3 regions of the Thauera sp. DNT-1 genome follow, and region 2 is predicted to be linked to each of the others. Evidence: predicted binding sites of a transcription regulator. Region 2 holds the regulator's gene; each other region holds the start of a gene.

Region 1 (6,322 bases), 1.6 Mb from region 2:
TTGCCGTTGGTCGCCGCGCGGATCTGGTCCACTTCGCTGGGCGCCAGGGCGTTCCGAAAGAGCCCGCGGTAACGCTCGGCACGAATCCGGGGATCGGCGTCGAGGGCCGTGAAGACGGCATGCGGCCGGATCAGCCCGTCCGCTTCACCCTGCGCGTTGCAACGCCAGCTCGACCAGCGGTAGGCGCCGGGCTCATCCACCATACCGCCCCTCCCACAGCGTGCCGCTGCGCGCATAGGCACGATTGACACGCCCTGCGGTCCGGCGCAAGGTTTCTCAGAGGCTGCGCCGCAGCCGACCGGCAAGACCACAAACCCAAAGGAGACAAGGCGATGTCCGAACAACGCGAACCCCATGTCGCGCAGAAAGCGCCCTATGCCGTCGAGGTCGAGGCGGGCAAGAAGTATTTCTGGTGCGCCTGTGGCCTGAGCAAGAACCAGCCCTTCTGCGACGGCTCGCACAAGGGCAGCGGGTTTGCTCCCACCGCCTTCACCCCCGATAAATCGGGCACGGTCCATCTGTGCGGCTGCAAGCACACCGCCAACGCGCCGTATTGCGACGGGACCCACACGAAGCTTTGACCGGCCGGCCATGCGCTTCCTGCTTGCCTGCCTGGGCCTGTTGCTGCCGATTGCCGGCGCCTGCGCCGAGACCGGCGAGGCAGCCTTGTGGGCGGCCTTGCGCGAGGGCGGGCATGTCGCGCTGATGCGCCATGCGATCGCACCCGGCGTCGGTGACCCGGCGGGCTTTCGGCTGGACGACTGCACCACCCAGCGCAAGCTGTCGGCGCAGGGTCGGGCGCAGGCGCGCGCGATCGGCGAGCGCTTCCGTGCCAACGGCATCACCACCGCGGCGGTGTTCTCCAGTCAGTGGTGTCGCTGCCTCGATACGGCGCGCGAACTGGCGCTGGGCGAGGTGGCGGCGTTCCCGGGGCTGAACTCCTTCTTCGCCGGCCGCGGCGAGGAGGCGCGGCACACCGCTGCGGTCCGCGCGCTGATCCGGGAGCGCGCGCACAGTCCCCTGCCGCTGGTGCTGGTGACGCATCAGGTGAACATCACCGCGCTGACGGGGGTGTTTCCGGCCTCGGGCGAGATCATCGTGCTGCGGGTCGACGGCGACACGCCGAGCGTGGCCGGCCGCATCCGGACCGATTGAGACAGCCGGCTCGCCTCTTCCTGCCGTGCATCGCGGGGACGGCGAAAACGCCCACCCGCGCTACTCGCCCTCCACCCCTTCGAAGACCTCGGCCACCGGGCAGCGCAGGCCGACGCTCGCGAGCTCCAGCTGCTCGTCGAGGGCGAAGGGGTAGAGCACCCAGTGCCCGCTGTCGTCGCGCCGGAAGACCTCGATACGACGCTGCTCGAGCGAGACGAGGACGTACTCCTGCAGCGCAGCCAGCGTGCGGTAGGCGGCGAACTTGTTGCCGCGGTCGTAGGCCTCGGTGGACGGCGAGAGCAGCTCGACGATCAGCAGCGGGTGACGCTTGACGTGGCTGGCCTCGGCGCTGCGGTCGCGCGGGTCGCAGGTCACGAGGATGTCGGGGTAGAAGAAGCTGTTGGCCGCCTCGACGTGGACCTTCATGTCGGCGATGAAGGGCTTGCAGGGAGTGCCGCGCAGGTGCGCATGCAGGCCGGCGAAAAGGTTGCCGGCTGCCGTACCGTGCGCGTCCGACGCGCCGCTCATGGCGAAGACCTCGCCATCGACGTATTCGCTGCGGGTGGGCTGATCCTGTTCCCAGGCCAGGTAGTCGTCGGGGCCGAACGGGATCTTGGGCTGGGGCAGGCTCATCGGGCGTCCTCGCTGCAATTCGTTGCGGTTTGCGCTTCGAGCATAGCGGCGAGGGACGGGACAGGCAATCGAGAGGCCCGTCTTCCGGGTCGTCGGACGACGAGTGCAGCGGCTCAGCTCACCGGTGCATAGAGCGGATACAAGGTGTCCTCCTCGCGCTGGATGCGGTCGACCAGCACGGCGCCGACGCGCTCGAGGTCGGCGGCGAAGCTCGCGGCGAGCGCCGGGTCTTCGCCGAGGCGGACGTAGCGGGCGAGGAAGGCGATCACCTTCTTGCCGATCTCGTCCATGTCGTGGCGGAACTCGTGCATCAGCGCGTGGCTCACCGGATCGTCGGCAAGGGTGTGCTCGAGATACACGTACAGGCGCACGTTCTCGACCAGCAGATGGGCGTGAAGGTCGACGCGGAAGCGCTCGAGCAGGGGCACGACCTCGTCGAAGCGCCCTGCGTGCGCGGCCTCGCGGATGGCGCCGAAGCGTTCGAGCATCAGACGATGATCGCGCACCAGGCGCTCGACCAGTTCGGGGCTGTAGCGGATGGTGGTGCCGGGAGCGAAGCTCTCGGAGTCCTCCATGGAATGCGCGGGTTCGGGGGCAGGAACCGTGGCGGACGAGGGCGCGGCCTCCGCCTTGGCCTGGTGCTTGCCGAACAGCCAGTCGAGCAGGAACATGATGTGCTCCGGATGGAGCCGCGGAGGGCGGCCGATGCGTGAAGGATTCCGACGCTAATACAGGTGCATGATGGACTTCCATGGCACAGATCAAATCCGCGCCGGATCCATCCGCGACACCCGGCATTGCCGTGCTTGATCCCGCGCAGGGCGTCCGCGCCCGCGCTGCGGGATAATCGCGGGCGTTCCACGACGGATCCGCCACCATGCCCGCCAGCTCAGCCACCACGCCGCGCGCCCTGCTCGTCTTCACGAACCTGCCCGACGCCGCCAGCGCCGAGGCCCTGGCGAACGCGCTGATCGACCGGCAGCTCGCCGCCTGCGTGAACATGCTCGCGCCCTGCACCTCGGTGTATCGCTGGCAGGGCGCGACCGAGACCGCGACCGAGGTACCGCTGCTGATCAAGACCACGCCGGCGCGCTACGCCGCGCTGGAGGCGGCGATCCGGGCCCACCACCCCTACGAACTTCCCGAGATCGTCGCGGTCCCTGTGACGCAGGGCTTGCCCGGCTATCTCGACTGGGTCGCCGCCGGAACGAGGGACGACGACTGAACGCCCGCCGGCGCGTCCCCGGCATCGCCCCGCCCGATCGACCCGTCCGCAGGCGCCGCAGCGCGCCCGCCCACCGCCGCCTAGAAGACCACGATGCACCGCCTTTTCCTCCTGCTCGCCCTGATCGCGAGCCTGCTCCTGCCCGCCGCGGCCCGCGCCAACCCGATCGAGCCCGAGAAGGCCTTCGCGATGCGCGCGCAGGCGCTCGACGCGCAGACCATCGAGGTGGTGTTCGAGATCGCCAAGGACTACTACCTCTACGGCGACAAGTTCCGCTTCGAGGCCGAGCCCGCCGGCGTGGGCTTCGGCGCGATGGAAAAGCCAGCGGGCAAGAAGCACAAGGACGACTTCTTCGGCGAGGTCGAGACCCACCGCGGCGAGCTGCGCATCCTGGTCCCGGTACAGGCGCCCGCCGGCACCACCCGCTTCGAGCTCTTCGCCACCAGCCAGGGCTGCTGGGATGGCGGCATCTGCTATCCGCCCACCACGCAGCAGGCCTCGATCGACCTCGCCGCGCCGCCGAAGAAGGCGGGCGGCTTCCTCGACAGCGTGCTCGGCGGCCGCGCGGGCACCGGCGGCGCCGCTTCGCCCACCCCGGTCGCGCTTGCCGCGCCGGAGGACGGCAGCGGCGGCGGCGCCGTCTCCAGCGACGAGAGCGGCGACATCGCCCGCCTGCTTTCCGGCGCCAGCGTGCCGATCATCCTGCTGAGCTTCTTCGGCTTCGGCCTGCTGCTCGCCTTCACCCCGTGCACCTTCCCGATGATCCCGATCCTGTCGGGCATCATCGTCGGCCAGGGCAACAAGGTCTCGCACACGCGCGCCTTCGTGCTCTCGCTCGCCTACGTGCTGGGCATGGCGGTGACCTACGCGCTCGCCGGGGTCGCCGCCGGCATGACCGGCACCATGCTGTCGGCGGCGCTGCAGAACGTGTGGGTGCTGTCGGCCTTCGCGCTGATGTTCGTGCTGCTGTCGCTGTCGATGTTCGGCTTCTACGAGCTGCAGCTGCCCAGCACGCTGCAGAGCAAGCTGGCCAACACCGCCAGCCACGGCAAGGGCGGCCACCTCGGCGGCGTCACCCTGATGGGCGTGCTGTCGGCCCTCATCGTCGGCCCCTGCGTGGCGGCACCGCTGGCCGGTGCGCTGCTCTACATCGCGCAGACCGGCGACGCCGTGCTCGGAGGCTGGGCGCTGTTCGCGATGGGCCTGGGCATGGGCGCGCCGCTGCTGGCGGTGGGCGTGGCCTCGCGCAGCCTGCTGCCCAAGGTCGGGCCGTGGATGGAAGGCGTCAAGAAGGCCTTCGGCGTGATGCTGCTCGCGGTTGCGCTGTGGATGATCACCCCGGTGATCCCGCCCCTGGCCACCATGCTGGGCTGGGCCGCGCTGCTGCTGTTCTCGGCGATCTTCCTGCACGCGATCGACCCGCTGCCGCCGCAGGCCAAGGGCTGGCAGCGCTTCTGGAAGGGTGTGGGCGTGGTGCTGTTGTTGGCCGGCGCGGCGATCCTGGTGGGCGCGCTCGCCGGCTCGCGCGACCCGCTGCAGCCCTTGTCGGTGCTGCGCGCGCAGGCCGCGGCGCCGGTCGATGTGCCGCAGTTCGAGAAGGTGGACTCCATCGCCGAACTCGAGGCCCGGCTCGCCACCACCGATCGCCCGGTGCTGCTCGACTTCTATGCCGACTGGTGCGTGTCGTGCAAGGAGATGGAGCGCTTCACCTTCAGCGACGCCGCGGTCGCCGCGCGCATGAGCCGCATGCTGCTGCTGAAGGCCGACGTCACCGCCAACACCGACGAGCACAAGGCGCTGCTCAAGCGCTTCGGTCTTTTCGGCCCGCCCGGCATCCTCTTCTTCGACGCCGCGGGCAAGGAGCGCGCGGGCCTGCGCGTGGTGGGCTTCATGAAGGCGGCGCCGTTCGCGACGGTGCTGGACCGGGCGCTCTGAGCGAGGTCGGGGTTTTTCCCCTACAATCCCGCCTTTCCCCTTACGGTTCAAACCCTTCATGTTCTCCGGCATCGTCGCGGCCGTCGGCCGCATCGAACACGTCGCGGCGCTCGCGGACGGCGTGCGCATCACCGTCGACACCAACGGCCTCGACCTCTCCGACGTGATCGTCGGCGACAGCGTGGCGCACAGCGGCGTGTGCCTCACCGTGGTCGAGATGGACGGCCCGCGGCTGCGCTACGACGTCTCGCGCGAGACGCTCAACTGCACCGTGGGGCTGGACGCCGTCGGCGGCGAGGTCAACCTCGAGAAGTCGCTGCGCCTGGCCGACCGCCTCGGCGGCCATCTCGTCACCGGCCATGTGGACGGCGTCGGCGAGGTGGTGAAGTTCGCGCCGATCGGCGAGAGCCACGAGCTGGTGATCCGCGCCCCGGCGGCGATCGCCGGCTACATCGCGAAGAAGGGCTCGGTCACCGTCAATGGCGTCAGCCTCACGGTCAATCGCGTCGAGGGCCGCGACTTCTGGATCAACCTGATCCCGCACACGGTCGCGGTCACCAACCTCAAGCACCTCGCGCCGGGCAGCAAGGTCAATCTCGAGATCGACCTCATCGCACGCTACGTCGAGCGCATGCTCGAGTGGAAGAACGACGCCGCGCAGGCCTGACCCGCGCGCCCCAACGCAACACAAAGGAAGCAGCATGAGCGCACTCGCGCCGATCACCGACATCATCGCCGACATCAAGGCCGGGAAAATGGTCATCCTGGTCGACGAGGAAGACCGCGAGAACGAGGGCGACCTCGTCATGGCGGCCGAATTCGTCACCCCCGAGGCGATCAACTTCATGGCCAAGCACGGCCGCGGACTGATCTGCCTGACGCTCACCGACGAGCGCTGCCGCCAGCTCGGCCTGCAGCAGATGGTGCGCGACAACCGCACCCCGCACGGCACCGCCTTCACCGTGTCGATCGAGGCCGCAACCGGCGTCACCACCGGCATCTCGGCGCACGACCGCGCGCGCACCGTGCAGGTCGCGGTCGCCCGCCACGCCAGGCCGGAAGACATCGTCACCCCGGGCCACATCTTCCCGCTCACCGCGCAGAAGGGCGGCGTGCTGATCCGCGCCGGCCACACCGAGGCCGGCTGCGACCTCGCCCAGCTCGCCGGGCTCGAGCCCGCCGCGGTGATCTGCGAGATCCTCAAGGACGACGGCACCATGGCGCGCCTGCCCGACCTCGTCGAGTTCGGCCAGGCGCACGGGCTCAGGATCGGCGCCATCCGCGACCTCATCGAGTACCGCGCCGCCAACGACAACCTGGTCGACAAGGTCGCCGAGAAGGATGTGGACACCGCCCACGGCCGCTTCCGCCTCA
Region 2 (6,322 bases):
TGCCGCCGCACATCGACACGCAGTGGGTGCCGCCGAGCAGGCCGATCAGGAAGACGGCGAGATAACCGGTTTCGGGCATGAAGAAGAAAAGGGCCCCGCGGGAAATGCGAGGCCCTCATTCTACGCTGCGGTGCGCAATCCGTGCGGCGTTCAGATCACCCGCGAGTAGCGCTGGCGCTCGCGGTCGGCGCGCAGGTAGCGGTCGAACACCATCGCGATGCCGCGCACCAGCAGGCGGCCGCCGGGCTGCACGCTGATCCAGTCGCCGTCGATCTTGACCAGCCCGGCCTTCTCCATTTCCTGCAGATCGGCGAGTTCCTCGGCGAAGTACTCGCGGAAGTTGACCAGGTAGGCGATCTCGATCGACTGCATCGAGAGCTCGAAGTGGCACATCAGCGCCTGGATGATCGCGCGCCGCAGCAGGTCGTCGGCGGTGAGCTCGATGCCGCGCAGCACCGGCAGCTCGTCGCGGTCGAGCGCGTCGTAGTACTCGTCGAGCGTCTTCACGTTCTGCGCGTACACCGGACCGATCTTGCCGATCGCCGACACCCCGAAGGCGAGCAGGTCGCATTCGGCGTGGGTGGAATAGCCCTGGAAGTTGCGGTGCAGGCGGCCCTGGCGCTGGGCGATGGTGAGCTCGTCGTCGGGCTTGGCGAAGTGGTCCATGCCGATATACACGTAGCCCGCCTCGGTGAGCCGGCGGATGCCGAGCTGCAGTAGCGCGAGCTTGGTGTCGGCCGTGGGCATGTCGCCGCTGTTGATGCGGCGCTGCGGCTTGAACAGGCCCGGCAGGTGAGCGTAGCTGTACAGCGAGATGCGGTCGGGCGAGATCTCCAGCACCTGGTCGAGCGTGCGGTCGAAGCTGGTCGGGTTCTGCCGGGGCAGGCCGTAGATCAGGTCCATGCTCACCGATTTGAAGCCGTTGGCGCGCGCGGCGTCGATGACCAGCTTGGTCTCGTCGAAGCTCTGGATACGATTGACCGCCTGCTGCACGTCCTCGGCGAAATCCTGCACGCCCACGCTCATGCGGTTGAAGCCGAGCTCGGCGAGCAGCTTCACGGTGTCGAAATCGACCTTGCGCGGGTCGACCTCGATCGAGTATTCGCCGTTGGGCACCAGCGTGAAGTGCTCGCGCACCGCCGCCATGAGCTCGCGCATCTCGTCGTGCGACAAAAAGGTCGGCGTGCCCCCGCCGAGGTGGAGCTGGGTGACCTGGCGGCTCCCCTCCAGGCAAGCGGCCTGCATCTCGATTTCTTTCGCGAGATATTTCAGGTACTTGGCCGAGCGCCCATGATCCTTGGTAATGATCTTGTTGCAGGCGCAGTAGTAGCAGATCGTGTTGCAGAAGGGGATGTGGAAGTATAATGAGAGCGGTTTGCTTACGCCGCCCACCGCCCGCTTGGCCAGCCAGGCCCGCAGCGCCTCTGCATTGAAGGCTTCGACGAAGCGGTCCGCCGTGGGATAGGACGTGTAGCGCGGCCCGTTGATGTCGAATTTGCGGATCAGTTGCGGGTCGAAGATGAGGTCGGTCTGGCTTTTCATGATCTTGCTGGCGGGCTGTCTGCCGAACAATGGCAGAAGCCTCCGTAATGTTGGTTGACTTGGGTCAACGGGTGTGATTAGCAATCCCGCCACTCCAGCGCAGGCGTCTCTAATGTCAGGAAAGCAGGATTATCGTGCAGATGAGGGCTAGCGTGCCAATTACCGTGGATGGGCTCAAATCGGCCTGTTCGCAGTGCAACCTCGTCGAGTTGTGCCTCCCCTTCGGAATGTCCGATCGTGAGCTGAGCCGGCTCGACGAACTGGTGGGCGCGCGCCGCAAGGTCAAGCGCCAGCACAATCTCTACCGCGCCGGTGACTCTTTCGAGGCGATCTACGCGATCCGCGCGGGCTCGTTCAAGACCGACGTGCTGCTCGAGGACGGTCGCGAACAGGTGACCGGCTTCCAGATGACCGGCGAGATCCTCGGTCTCGACGGCATCAGCACCGAGGCCCACAGCTGCAACGCGGTGGCGCTCGAGGACAGCGAGGTGTGCGTGATCGCCTACGACAAGCTCGAGCAGATGTCGCATGAGATCGAGGGCTTGCAACTTCAGTTCCACAAGGTCATGAGCCGCGAGATCGTGCGCGATCACGGCGTGATGATGCTGCTCGGCTCGATGCGCGCCGAAGAGCGCCTGGCCGCCTTCCTGCTGAACATGTCGCAGCGCTTCACGGCGCGCGGTTTCTCGCCGAGCGAGTTCAACCTGCGCATGACGCGCGAGGAGATCGGCTCCTACCTCGGACTCAAGCTCGAGACGGTGTCGCGCGCCTTCTCGCGCTTCCAGGAGGACGGGCTGATCGCGGTGCAGCAGAAGCACGTACACCTGCTCGACCTCGCCGGCCTCAAGCGCCTGATCCAGCACCAGCACGGCGCGCGCTGAGCACGCCGTGGCCGGGACGACCCGGGGCTCGACGGCTCAGGCGAGGTAGCCGGCGACGTTCTTGCTCAGCGCCACCGACACGATCCACGCATAGACCAGGATCGCGCCGGCGAAGGCGGCGAGCCGCACGCCACGGGTACGTCCGCGCTTGAGCGCCAACGTGCCGAGCAGGATGTAGGCGAGCAGGCCGATCACCTTCGCCGTGACCCAGCCGGCGCTGAAGGGGTATTGCCCGATCATTACCGCCAGCGTGATCGCAGACAGGAGCAGCGTGCTGTCGACGAGGTGCGGCAGGAGCCGCGTCAGGCGGTGCTGCAGCAGGGCGTTGCCGGTGAGCATCCAGATGCCGCGCAGCAGGAAGCCGGCGGCGCTCAGCACGACGCAGGTCACATGCAGGTTCTTGATCAGGTAGTACATCCACGATCCTAACGAAAGCCGGTCAGGGCGCCGCTCGACAACCGGCCGAATTGAAATTGCGTCCCCAGACGGAGAGTTCCAGATGCCCAACACGACCCCGCTCGACATCCCCTCCCTGCTGCGCCGCATCCCGCTGTTCAGCGAACTGTCGGAGGCGGACATCCAGCTGGTCGCGCGCTACACCCGCGAGCGCCAGGTCGCCCGCGGCGAAGTGCTGTTCCAGCGCGGCGACCTGCCGCACGGCTTTTACTTCGTGGTCTCCGGCCAGGTCAAGCTCGCCTTCTCGTCCTCGCAAGGCACCGAGAAGGTGGTCGAGATCATCGGCCCGATGCAGAGCTTCGGCGAGGCCGTGATGTTCATGAACCACCCCTACCCGGTCTTCGCCGAGGCCCTGAGCGAGACCGTGCTGGTGCACGTCGGCCAGGCGGTGGTGAGCGAACTCATCGACCAGGACTCCACCTTCGCGCGCAAGCTGCTCGCCGGCATGGCGATCCGCCTGCACGGGCTGATCCAGGACGTGGAGACCTACTCCTTGCGCTCGAGCACCCAGCGCGTGATCGGCTACCTGCTGCAGGTGGCCGACAACGACGCACCCTGCGAGATCGCGCTGCCGACGAGCAAGCAGGTGATCGCCTCGCGCCTCAACCTGACGCCCGAGACCCTGTCGCGCATCTTCCACGACCTCAGCGACGCCGGCCTGATCACCGTGCAGGGCAAGCGCGTGAGTCTGCACGATCCGGTACGGCTGTCGCGCTACAACGCCTGAGCGGCCCTCGCCGCCCTCCCGGTCCGCTTGCGCGCGGACGCTCACTCGAGCACGACCGGCACGCCGGGCCGCGCCGCCTCGACCCTGCTCCAGCCCAGTTCGCGCTCGACCGCCTCGACGAAGGCGGCGGAGGCGGCCGGCTCGCCGTGCGCCACGAAGGTGCGCCGCGGCGCCTCGCCGAAGCCGCGCAGCCAGTCGAGGAGTGCGGGCTGGTCGGCGTGGGCGGAGAGCCCGCCGATGGTATGGATGCGCGCACGCACCGGGATACGTTCGCCGAACAGGGTGACCTGGTGCGCACCGTCGACCAGCCGGCGGCCGAGCGTGCCGGCAGCCTGGAAGCCTGCGATGACCACTGCGCACTCGCGCCGGCCGAGGTTGTGGCGCAGGTGGTGCTTGATCCGACCGGCATCGCACATGCCGCTTGCCGAGATCACGACCAGCCCGCCCGGCACCGCATTGAGCGCCTTCGATTCCTCGACGTCCTGCACGAACCGCACACGGAAGCGTCCCGAGTTGGCCTCGGCCCAGGCGTAGAGCGCACGCGTCTCATCGTCCCAGAGGGCGGTGTGGCGCACGGTGAGCGCGGTGACCGCAGAGGCCATCGGCGAGTCGACCACGACGTCGAGCCGGGCGATGCGTCCGGCGCGCACCAGGTCGGCGAGCACGAACAGCACTTCCTGGGTACGCCCGACCGCGAACGCCGGGATGATCACGTTGCCGCCATCGACCTCGAGCGTGCGCCGCAAGGCGAGCGCGAGCTCGTCGCAGGTGGCGGCGAAGGAGCGGTGGGCGCGGTTGCCGTAGGTCGACTCGACGCACAGGTAGTCGGCCCGGGCGATCCGCACCGGGTCCCGCAGCACCGGGCGCATCGGCTGGCCAATGTCGCCCGAGGCGACCAGCCGGCGGGTGTGGCCGCGCTCGCCGACGTCGATCTCGAGGATCGCCGAACCGAGGATGTGCCCGGCGTCACGGAAGCGGCAGCGCACGCCCGGGCCGGGCTCGATCCAGTCGTCGTAGTCGGTGGGGACGAAACGGCCCAGACTGGTACGCGCCTGCTCCACGGTGTAGAGCGGGGCCACCTCCGCCCGGCGTGCCATCTTGCGCGAGCGCGTGTCGCGCAGCGCCCACTCGGCCTCCTTCTCCTGGATATGGGCGGAATCCATCAACATCACGCCGAGCAGATCGACAGTGGCCGTGGTGGCGAAGATGCGCCCTCGATATCCCAGTGCCACGAGGCGCGGCAGCAGGCCGGAGTGATCGAGATGGGCGTGGGTGAGGAGCACGAAATCGATGTCGCGCAGCTCGAAATCGAGGGCGTCGCGGTTCTTGCGGTCGGCTTCGCGCCCGCCCTGGAAAAGGCCGCAATCCACCAGAAATGCACCGCGCTCGTGATCGACCCGCAGGCAGGAGCCGGTGACCTCGCCCGCAGCGCCAAGGAAGGTGAGCATCATCGCTGGCCTCGCCGATCTTTCAGGGGTTCCCACTGTGCCCTTCGTGATCGCTCGACGGCTTGATCATGATCAATCATGGCGGACCCCATCCGCTCGCTATAATCGAAGCACGACACACCACAGGGAGCGTACGTCATGTTCAAGCACATCCTGGTACCGACCGACGGCTCGGCACTCTCGGACAGCACGGTCGCCCGTGCCGTCTCCTTCGCGAAGGAGACCGGCGCGCGCATCACCTTCTTCTATTCGCAGCCGGACTTCCCGATGCCGATCTACGGCGAGGGCGCGCTGATCGATCCGACCACGCCCGAGCAGTTCGCGAAATCGGCTGCATCCGAAGCCGAGGCGATCCTTTCAAAGGCGCGCGGTGCGGCGGAAGCGGCGGGCGTGGCCTGCGACAGCGACACCGCGGTCAATGAGGTGCCCTACGAGGCGATCATCGACGCCGCCGACCGCCATGGCTGCGACCTCATCTTCATGGCCTCGCACGGCCGTCGCGGCATCGCAGGCCTGCTGCTCGGCTCCGAGACGCAAAAGGTGCTGACCCACAGCAAGACGCCGGTTCTGGTCTACCGCTGACACCGGCATCGGCCCCGCGCGCGGCCCCCCAAAGCATGCGGCCCGCTCGTGCGGGCCGTTTTCATCCGCGGTGCGGATCGCTCATGAGCGGGCGCTACGGGCCTTCTGCTCGTCCTCCGCCATATGGCGGCGGGCGAAGCGGTAAAGGTAGACGGCCATCACCAGAATGAAGACGATGGTGAAGAGGCTCAGCAGACCGATATCGCTCTTGAACAACAATTCCCAGGCCATGGTGCTTCTCCCTTTGCAAGAAACTCAGACATTCGGATCCATCCGGATCTCCATCTCTGCAGGGAGGTAAGCGGACCCGTCCATTCTCCAGCTTCGGGCCTCGTCTTGTATCACGAACAACCAGCGACCGGTGCTCAGCGGTACGAGCGTGGCCTCATACACACCGGAGCGCCCGCGGACGAGCAGCTCCTGGTCGAGGCCACTCCGCGTGGGGTGGGCGACGGTCAGGCGGATGCTGTCGGGCAGGCTGCCCGGCGCGGTAGCCGTCAGCTCCACGTGGATCGAGTCGCTGCGGATGCGCAAGGCGGCGCGCAAGCCAAGCTCGCGGGCGTGCTCGACGCGGCCGAGGGTCTGCACGATCGCCTGGCCTTCCTTGTAGTAGTCGTCGACCACCATGCCGTCGAAGGTCTTCGCGGCGATCACCAGGGTGGCGATGCCGGCGACCACCGCGGTCG
Region 3 (6,322 bases), 270 kb from region 2:
GCTGGGCGTGACCCTGCCCGACCCCGACCTCAAGTGGAACGAGGCGCGCGGCCACTACGACTACGGCCAGATCGACTGGGCCGAGTTCTGGAACACCGTCGAAGGCAACGGACCGTGCAACAAGGAACGCCTGGCCACCCGGGTCAAGGCACACAACGATGGCCAGTGGGTCCGCGACGCGGCCCAGGCCTATGCCCGCAAGCAAAAAGAACGCGCACTGAAGGAGGCAGCATGAACACCCCCGCACTCAAGGATTGGCCCCTCTGGGAAGTCTTCGTCCGCAGCAAGCAAGGCCTCGAGCACAAGCACTGCGGCAGCCTGCACGCGGCCGACGCGGCCCAGGCCCTGCACATGGCGCGCGACGTGTACACCCGCCGCCAGGAAGGCGTGAGCATCTGGGTGGTGCCCTCGGTCGCCATCACCGCCAGCAACCCGGACGACAAGGGCGAGCTCTTCGACCCCGCGGCCGACAAGATCTACCGCCATCCGACCTTCTACGAGATCCCTGAAGAAGTGGGGCACATGTAATGAGCACGCCGATCGACTACCTGCTGCACCTGGCCGACAACGCCGTCGTGCTCGGCCAGCGCAACGCCGAATGGTGCGGGCACGGCCCCATCCTGGAAGAAGACATGGCGCTGGCCAACGTCAGCCTCGACCTCATCGGCCAGGCGCGCCTGCTGTACCAGCGCGCCGCCGAGCTGAAGGGCGGCGACGCCACCGAGGACAAGCTGGCCTATTTCCGCGGCCCGCACGAGTTCCGCAACTACACGCTGCTGGAGCTCCCGCACCACGGCGCGCTGGTCGGCTACGCCGCGGCCGACCGCGACTACGCCACCACGATCGTGCGCAACTTCCTGTATTCGGCGCTGATGGTGCACGTGTGGGACGGCCTGCAGCAGTCCGCCGACGCCAGCCTCGCCGCGATCGCCGCCAAGTCGCTGAAGGAAACCAGCTACCACCTGCACCACTCGCGTGACTGGCTGGTGCGCATGGGCGACGGCACCGAGGAGTCGCACGCCCGCGCGCAGGCGGCGGTGAACCACCTCATGCCCTACACCGAGGAGTTCTGGACCACCAGCCCGGCCGAAGGCGCCGCGGTGGCGGCCAAGATCGGCATCGACGTATGGGCGCTGCGCCCGGCCTGGGACGCGCTCGTCAACGAGGCGCTGGCCGAAGCCACCCTGACCCGCCCGAACTTCCACGGTTACGTGACCGAGGGCAAGATCGGCCTGCACTCCGAGCATCTGAGCTACCTGCTCGGCGAGATGCAGGGTCTGGCCCGCGCCCACCCGGGCGCCACCTGGTAAGGGCGAAGGCCATGAGCAGCGTCGTGGACAAGGTCTGGGCCACCCTGGAGCCCCTGACGGACCCGGAGATCCCGGTGGTGACCCTGCGCGAGCTGGGCATCCTGCGGGATGTGCGGGAGACGGCGGAGGGCATCGAGGTGGTCATCACCCCGACCTACAGCGGCTGCCCCGCCATGGGGCAGATCGAGGACGACGTGCGTGCGAGCCTGGAACAGGCCGGCATCGCGGCGCGGGTGATCACCCAGCTCGCGCCGGCCTGGACCACCGACTGGATGAGCGACGAGGCCAAGGAAAAGCTGCGCGCCTATGGCATCGCCCCGCCCCACCGCACCTGCGGCAGCAGCGGCGGCGCCGAGGTCAGCGTGCTGAAGTTCGTGCGCCGGCAGCCGACCGCGGCGGTCGCCTGTCCGCAGTGCGGCTCCACCCACACCGTCGTCACCTCCGAGTTCGGCTCCACGGCCTGCAAGGCGCTGTACAAGTGCCTCGACTGCCAGGAGCCCTTCGACTATTTCAAACCCTATTAAGAGCCGGAGCCCAGACGCCATGTCAGCCCCCCGTTTCCAAGAACTCGCCATCAAGCGCGTGAGCCCCGAGGCCGCCGGCGCGGTGGCGATCACCTTCGCCATCCCCGAGGCCGAGCGCGAGCGCTTCGCCTTCGAGCCGGGCCAGTTCCTCACCCTGCGCGCCACCATCGATGGCCAGGACGTGCGCCGCAACTACTCGATCAGCAGCCCGCGCAGCCGCCTGGCACGCGAGGGCGAGCTCGAGATCGGCATCCGCCCGGTGGAAGGCGGCCTGTTCTCGAACTGGGCCACGCGCGCCATCAAGGCCGGCGACACCCTGCAGGTGATGCCGCCTGACGGCCGCTTCGTGGTCAAGAAGAAGCGCGCCATCCACCGCGTCGGCTTCGCCGCCGGCTCGGGCATCACCCCGATCCTGTCGATCGCCGCGAGCACGCTGGAAGAACAGCCGGACTCGAAGTTCACGCTGATCTACGGCAACCGTCGCATGTCCACGGTGATGTTCAACGAGGATCTGCAGGACCTCAAGGACCGCTACCGCGACCGCCTGACCATGATCCACGTGCTGTCGCGCCAGGCCCAGGAAGTGGACCTGCTGCAGGGGCGCATCGACGGTCCCAAGGTGCGCGCGATCATCGACGCCCTGCTGCCGGTGGGCAGCATGGACGAGGTCTTCATCTGCGGCCCCGACGAAATGATCACCGCCACCGAGACCGCGCTGGTCGAGGCCGGCGTGCCCGCCGACCGTATCCGCACCGAGCGCTTCACCGCCAACCTGCCCGCCGGCGCCCACCCGGTCGGCGCCTCGAGCACCGCCGAGGCCGTCGCGGCCGCGACCAAGGACATCACCATGGTCCTGGTGCTCGACGGCAAGGAGCACGAGATCGCGATCGGCCCCGACGAGCACCTGCTCGACGCCGGCCTCAATGCCGGCCTCGACCTCCCCTTCTCGTGCAAGGCCGGCGTGTGCTGCACCTGCCGCGCCAAGGTGACGGAGGGCGAAGTCGTGATGGACAAGAACTTCACCCTCGAGGCCGACGAAGTCGCGCAGGGCTACGTGCTGAGCTGCCAGGCGCGCGCCACCACCAAGCGCCTCAAGATCAGCTTCGACGAGCGCTGACACGATCTGCGGGCCGACGGCGTCCGCGCGCGCAGCAGCTTCCGACGGCCGTCTCGACGGCCGTTTTCCTTCGCGGACGGAGACGCGGCCGCGCGCCCCTGACGCAGGTCAACGCCGAAAGGGCGGCGGCCTGCTATCCCTTTAGACCTCATCCACTTTCCAGCGCGAAGATCATGGCCGGCTCCCACGCTCTCAGCACCGCCTTCGAACCGTCCTCGATCGCCGTCATCGGCGCGTCCGACGCACCCGGGTCCGTCGGCCGCGTCATCTTCCGCAACCTGGTCGAAGGCGGCTATCGCGGCACCCTGTACGCGGTCAACCCGAAGTACGGCAGCATCCAGGACCATCCCTGCCACCGCTCGGTCGAGGACATCGGCCGACCGGTCGATCTCGCCATCATCGCCACCCCCGCGCGCATGCTGCACAGCGTCACCGCACAGTGCGGCCGCAGCGGCGTACGCAACGCGGTCATCATCAGCGCCAGCGGGAACGCACTCGAGCGCCGCATCGTCGAGACCGCGCGCGAGACCCGGCTGCGCCTGATCGGGCCCGGCAGCCTGGGCATCGCACGCCCCGGCAGCGGGATCAATGCCGCGCTCACCCGCATCGCCGTCAAGCCCGGCGAGATCGCCCTGATCTCGCAGTCGGGCGCGATGTGCTCGGTCGTGCTCGACTGGGCGTTGACCAACGACGTCGGCTTCTCTTCGGTCATCTCGCTCGGCGGCACGGTGGACATCGACTACGGGGAAACGCTGGAGTACCTGATCCACGACACGCAGACGCGCTACATCCTGCTGCACGTCGATCACATCCGCAACGCCCGCCAGTTCATGAGCGCACTGCGCTCGGCCGCGCGCGTCAAGCCGATCATCCTGCTCAAGGCCGGCCGCCACGGTCGCAGCGACAACAACGCCGCCGACGCGGACAACGCCGGCCTCGCCGACGTGGTCTTCGACGCGGCGATGCGCCGCGCCGGCGTGGTGCGGGTGCAGAACATCGACCAGCTCTTCTTCGCCGCCAAGGCCTTGTCCTGCGGCTTTCGACCGCGCGAGGACAGCCTCGCCATCGTCTCCAACGGCAGCGGTCCGGCCGATCTCGCCGCCGACCGCGCCAAGGACCTCGGCACCGGACTCGTCGGGCTGGGCTCGCCGACGGTCGCCACGCTCGAGCGCCTCGGCGGACGCGAGCGGCACTCCCACAACCCGCTCGACCTCGGCGGCGACGCCAGCGCGCAGCTGTACCGCGACGCCATCCTCGCCCTCTCCGAGGACGCCGCGGTTTCCAACGTGCTGGTGATCCTGTCGCCGCACGCGCTCGTCGATCCGGTCGAGGTGGCGCAGGACATCATCGACCTCGCCGCCCAGGTGCGGCTCCAGCTGTGCTGCTGCTGGATGGGCGGCGGCCAGGTCGCCGAGGCGCGCGCGCTGCTCGCCCGGGCCGGGCTGCCGGTGTTCAGTTCGCCCGAGGCGGCGATCGAGCTGTTCCACAACATCTCGCGCTTTCACCACAACCAGACCCTGCTGCTGCAGACCGCCGGCGGCGGCAGCGCCGCCGCCTACCGCCGCACGGGTGGTGCGCGCGTGCTGATCGAGACCCTGCTCAACCAGCGTCGCCATATCCTCTCGGCGATGGAGTCCAAGGCGCTGCTGCGCAGCTTCGGCATCCCGGTCACGCACACCACCGTCGCCCGCGACGCCACCGAGGCCTTGTTCGTCGCCGAGCAGGCGGGTTTTCCGGTGGCGATGAAGGTCGACGCTCCCGAGCTGGCGAGCAAGTCCGAATCCGGCGGCGTGCGCCTCAACCTCAACACCGCCGAGTCGGTGTGGAGCGCCTTCCACGACATCGTCGACGCGGTGCGCCTGCGCCACCCCGAGGTGCAGATCAACGGCGTGTCGATCGAGCCCTATCTGTACCGGCCGCAGGCGCGCGCCTTCCGCATCCAGGTGCATCGCGACGCGATCTTCGGTCCGGTGATCAGCCTCGGCGCGCAGGACGCCTCCGCGCCGCGCACCTTCGCGCTGCCACCGCTGAACCCCGTGCTGGCCCGCGACCTCATCGACTCGGCCATCCCGGCGGCCGCACAGGGCCCGCGCAGCCAGGGCGGCGCGCTCAACCGCGCCGCCATCGAGCAGGTGCTGGTGTCGGTGTCCGACCTCGTGTGCGAGCTGCCCTGGGTGCGCGAGCTCGCGATCGACCCCTTGTTCATCGACGGCGACGGCGCCATCGCGGCCGATGCCCGCGTCGTCATCGACCAGGGCCTTCCCGCCGGCAGCGACCGCTACGCGCACATGGCGATCCACCCCTATCCGCTGCACCTCGTCCAGGACTGGAAGGTCGGCGACGGTCGTGCCGTACGTACGCGTCCGGTGCGCCCGGAGGATGCCAACCTGGTGCTGGGCTTCTTCGACGGACTGAGCGCCGAGACCCGCTTCATGCGCTTCATGGAAGAGCTGCAGGAGCTCAGCCCGGCGCTGGTCGCACGCTTCACGCAGATCGACTACGACCGCGAGATGGCGCTGATCGCCACCACCATCGACGACGCCGGCGCCGAGCACATGGTGGGCAGCGCCCGCTATTCCCTCGCCGCCGACGGCGAATCGGTCGAGTTCGCCCTGGTCGTGGCCGACGACTGGCAACGCCACGGACTGGGCCGCCGACTCATGGGTGCCCTCATCGAGGTCGCGCGCGGCAAGGGCTATCGCAACATCTTCGGCGACGTGCTGGGCAAGAACGCCAAGATGCTGCGCCTGATGCACGGCCTCGGCTTCCTCGTGCAGCCCCACCCGGAAGAGAGCGCGTTGCGCCGGGTGGTGAAGGTGCTGCATGGCAAGTAGCGCGTCCGCAGCGGCGCAGACGGCCGCTCAATAATCGCCCCAGCGCGCCTGCAGCGCCGCCACGGCGGCGAGGCCCGCGGTCTCGGTGCGCAGCACGCGCGGCCCGAGCCGCACGCGCCGGCAACCGGCGGCGTCGAAGGCCGCCATCTCGCCCTCGCTCCAGCCACCCTCCGGCCCGACCAGCAGGTGCACCTCGTCCTTCGGCTCGGGTTCGTCGGCAAAGCCCTTGGCCCCGCCGGGCGCAAGCACGTAGCCGGGCGCCGCGCGATGCGCGCCCAGCCAGTGTGCGAGCGGCTGCAGGGGGCGAATCTCGGGGACGCGGTTGCGCCCGCACTGCTCGCAGGCCGCGATCGCGACCTGCTGCCAGTGCGCGACGCGCTTGTCGGCACGCTCGGCCGCCAGACGCAGCACCGAGCGCTCGGCCTGCACCGGCTGGATCGCATGCACGCCGAGCTCCACCGCCTTCTGCACCACCCAGTCCATCTTGTCGCCCGAAGCCAGCGCCTGCACCAGCACGATGCGCAACGGCGACTCGCG

The links. Region 2 encodes FNR, which switches genes on or off when oxygen is low (the NO sensors DNR and NnrR bind a similar motif). Its sites were predicted from a motif close to TTGANCTAGNTCAA; they were not measured.
Region 1: the regulator FNR is predicted to act here: its motif matches at 2,540-2,553, upstream of ACZ5PP_RS11200 (hemerythrin domain-containing protein).
Region 3: the regulator FNR is predicted to act here: its motif matches at 3,050-3,063, upstream of ACZ5PP_RS19915 (bifunctional acetate--CoA ligase family protein/GNAT family N-acetyltransferase).

What each region holds. Positions count from the first base shown of each region.
Region 1 is NZ_AP043752.1:2,424,936-2,431,257, forward strand. It holds gene ACZ5PP_RS11180 (hypothetical protein) at 1-203, opposite strand, end outside; gene ACZ5PP_RS11185 (CDGSH iron-sulfur domain-containing protein) at 333-581, shown strand; gene ACZ5PP_RS11190 (histidine phosphatase family protein) at 592-1,155, shown strand; gene ACZ5PP_RS11195 (Uma2 family endonuclease) at 1,216-1,788, opposite strand; gene ACZ5PP_RS11200 (hemerythrin domain-containing protein) at 1,902-2,459, opposite strand; gene cutA (divalent-cation tolerance protein CutA) at 2,666-3,013, shown strand; gene dsbD (protein-disulfide reductase DsbD) at 3,107-4,948, shown strand; gene ACZ5PP_RS11215 (riboflavin synthase) at 5,007-5,615, shown strand; gene ribBA (bifunctional 3,4-dihydroxy-2-butanone-4-phosphate synthase/GTP cyclohydrolase II) at 5,650-6,322, shown strand, end outside.
Region 2 is NZ_AP043752.1:4,064,624-4,070,945, reverse strand. It holds gene ACZ5PP_RS18805 (sulfite exporter TauE/SafE family protein) at 1-79, opposite strand, end outside; gene hemN (oxygen-independent coproporphyrinogen III oxidase) at 151-1,542, opposite strand; gene fnr (fumarate/nitrate reduction transcriptional regulator Fnr) at 1,683-2,423, shown strand; gene ACZ5PP_RS18790 (SirB2 family protein) at 2,460-2,840, opposite strand; gene ACZ5PP_RS18785 (Crp/Fnr family transcriptional regulator) at 2,923-3,606, shown strand; gene ACZ5PP_RS18780 (MBL fold metallo-hydrolase RNA specificity domain-containing protein) at 3,648-5,057, opposite strand; gene ACZ5PP_RS18775 (universal stress protein) at 5,193-5,636, shown strand; gene ACZ5PP_RS18770 (DUF3149 domain-containing protein) at 5,718-5,867, opposite strand; gene ACZ5PP_RS18765 (FixH family protein) at 5,892-6,322, opposite strand, start outside.
Region 3 is NZ_AP043752.1:4,339,080-4,345,401, reverse strand. It holds gene paaA (1,2-phenylacetyl-CoA epoxidase subunit PaaA) at 1-235, shown strand, start outside; gene paaB (1,2-phenylacetyl-CoA epoxidase subunit PaaB) at 232-528, shown strand; gene paaC (1,2-phenylacetyl-CoA epoxidase subunit PaaC) at 528-1,310, shown strand; gene paaD (1,2-phenylacetyl-CoA epoxidase subunit PaaD) at 1,322-1,834, shown strand; gene ACZ5PP_RS19920 (2Fe-2S iron-sulfur cluster-binding protein) at 1,854-2,951, shown strand; gene ACZ5PP_RS19915 (bifunctional acetate--CoA ligase family protein/GNAT family N-acetyltransferase) at 3,125-5,785, shown strand; gene ACZ5PP_RS19910 (16S rRNA (uracil(1498)-N(3))-methyltransferase) at 5,813-6,322, opposite strand, start outside.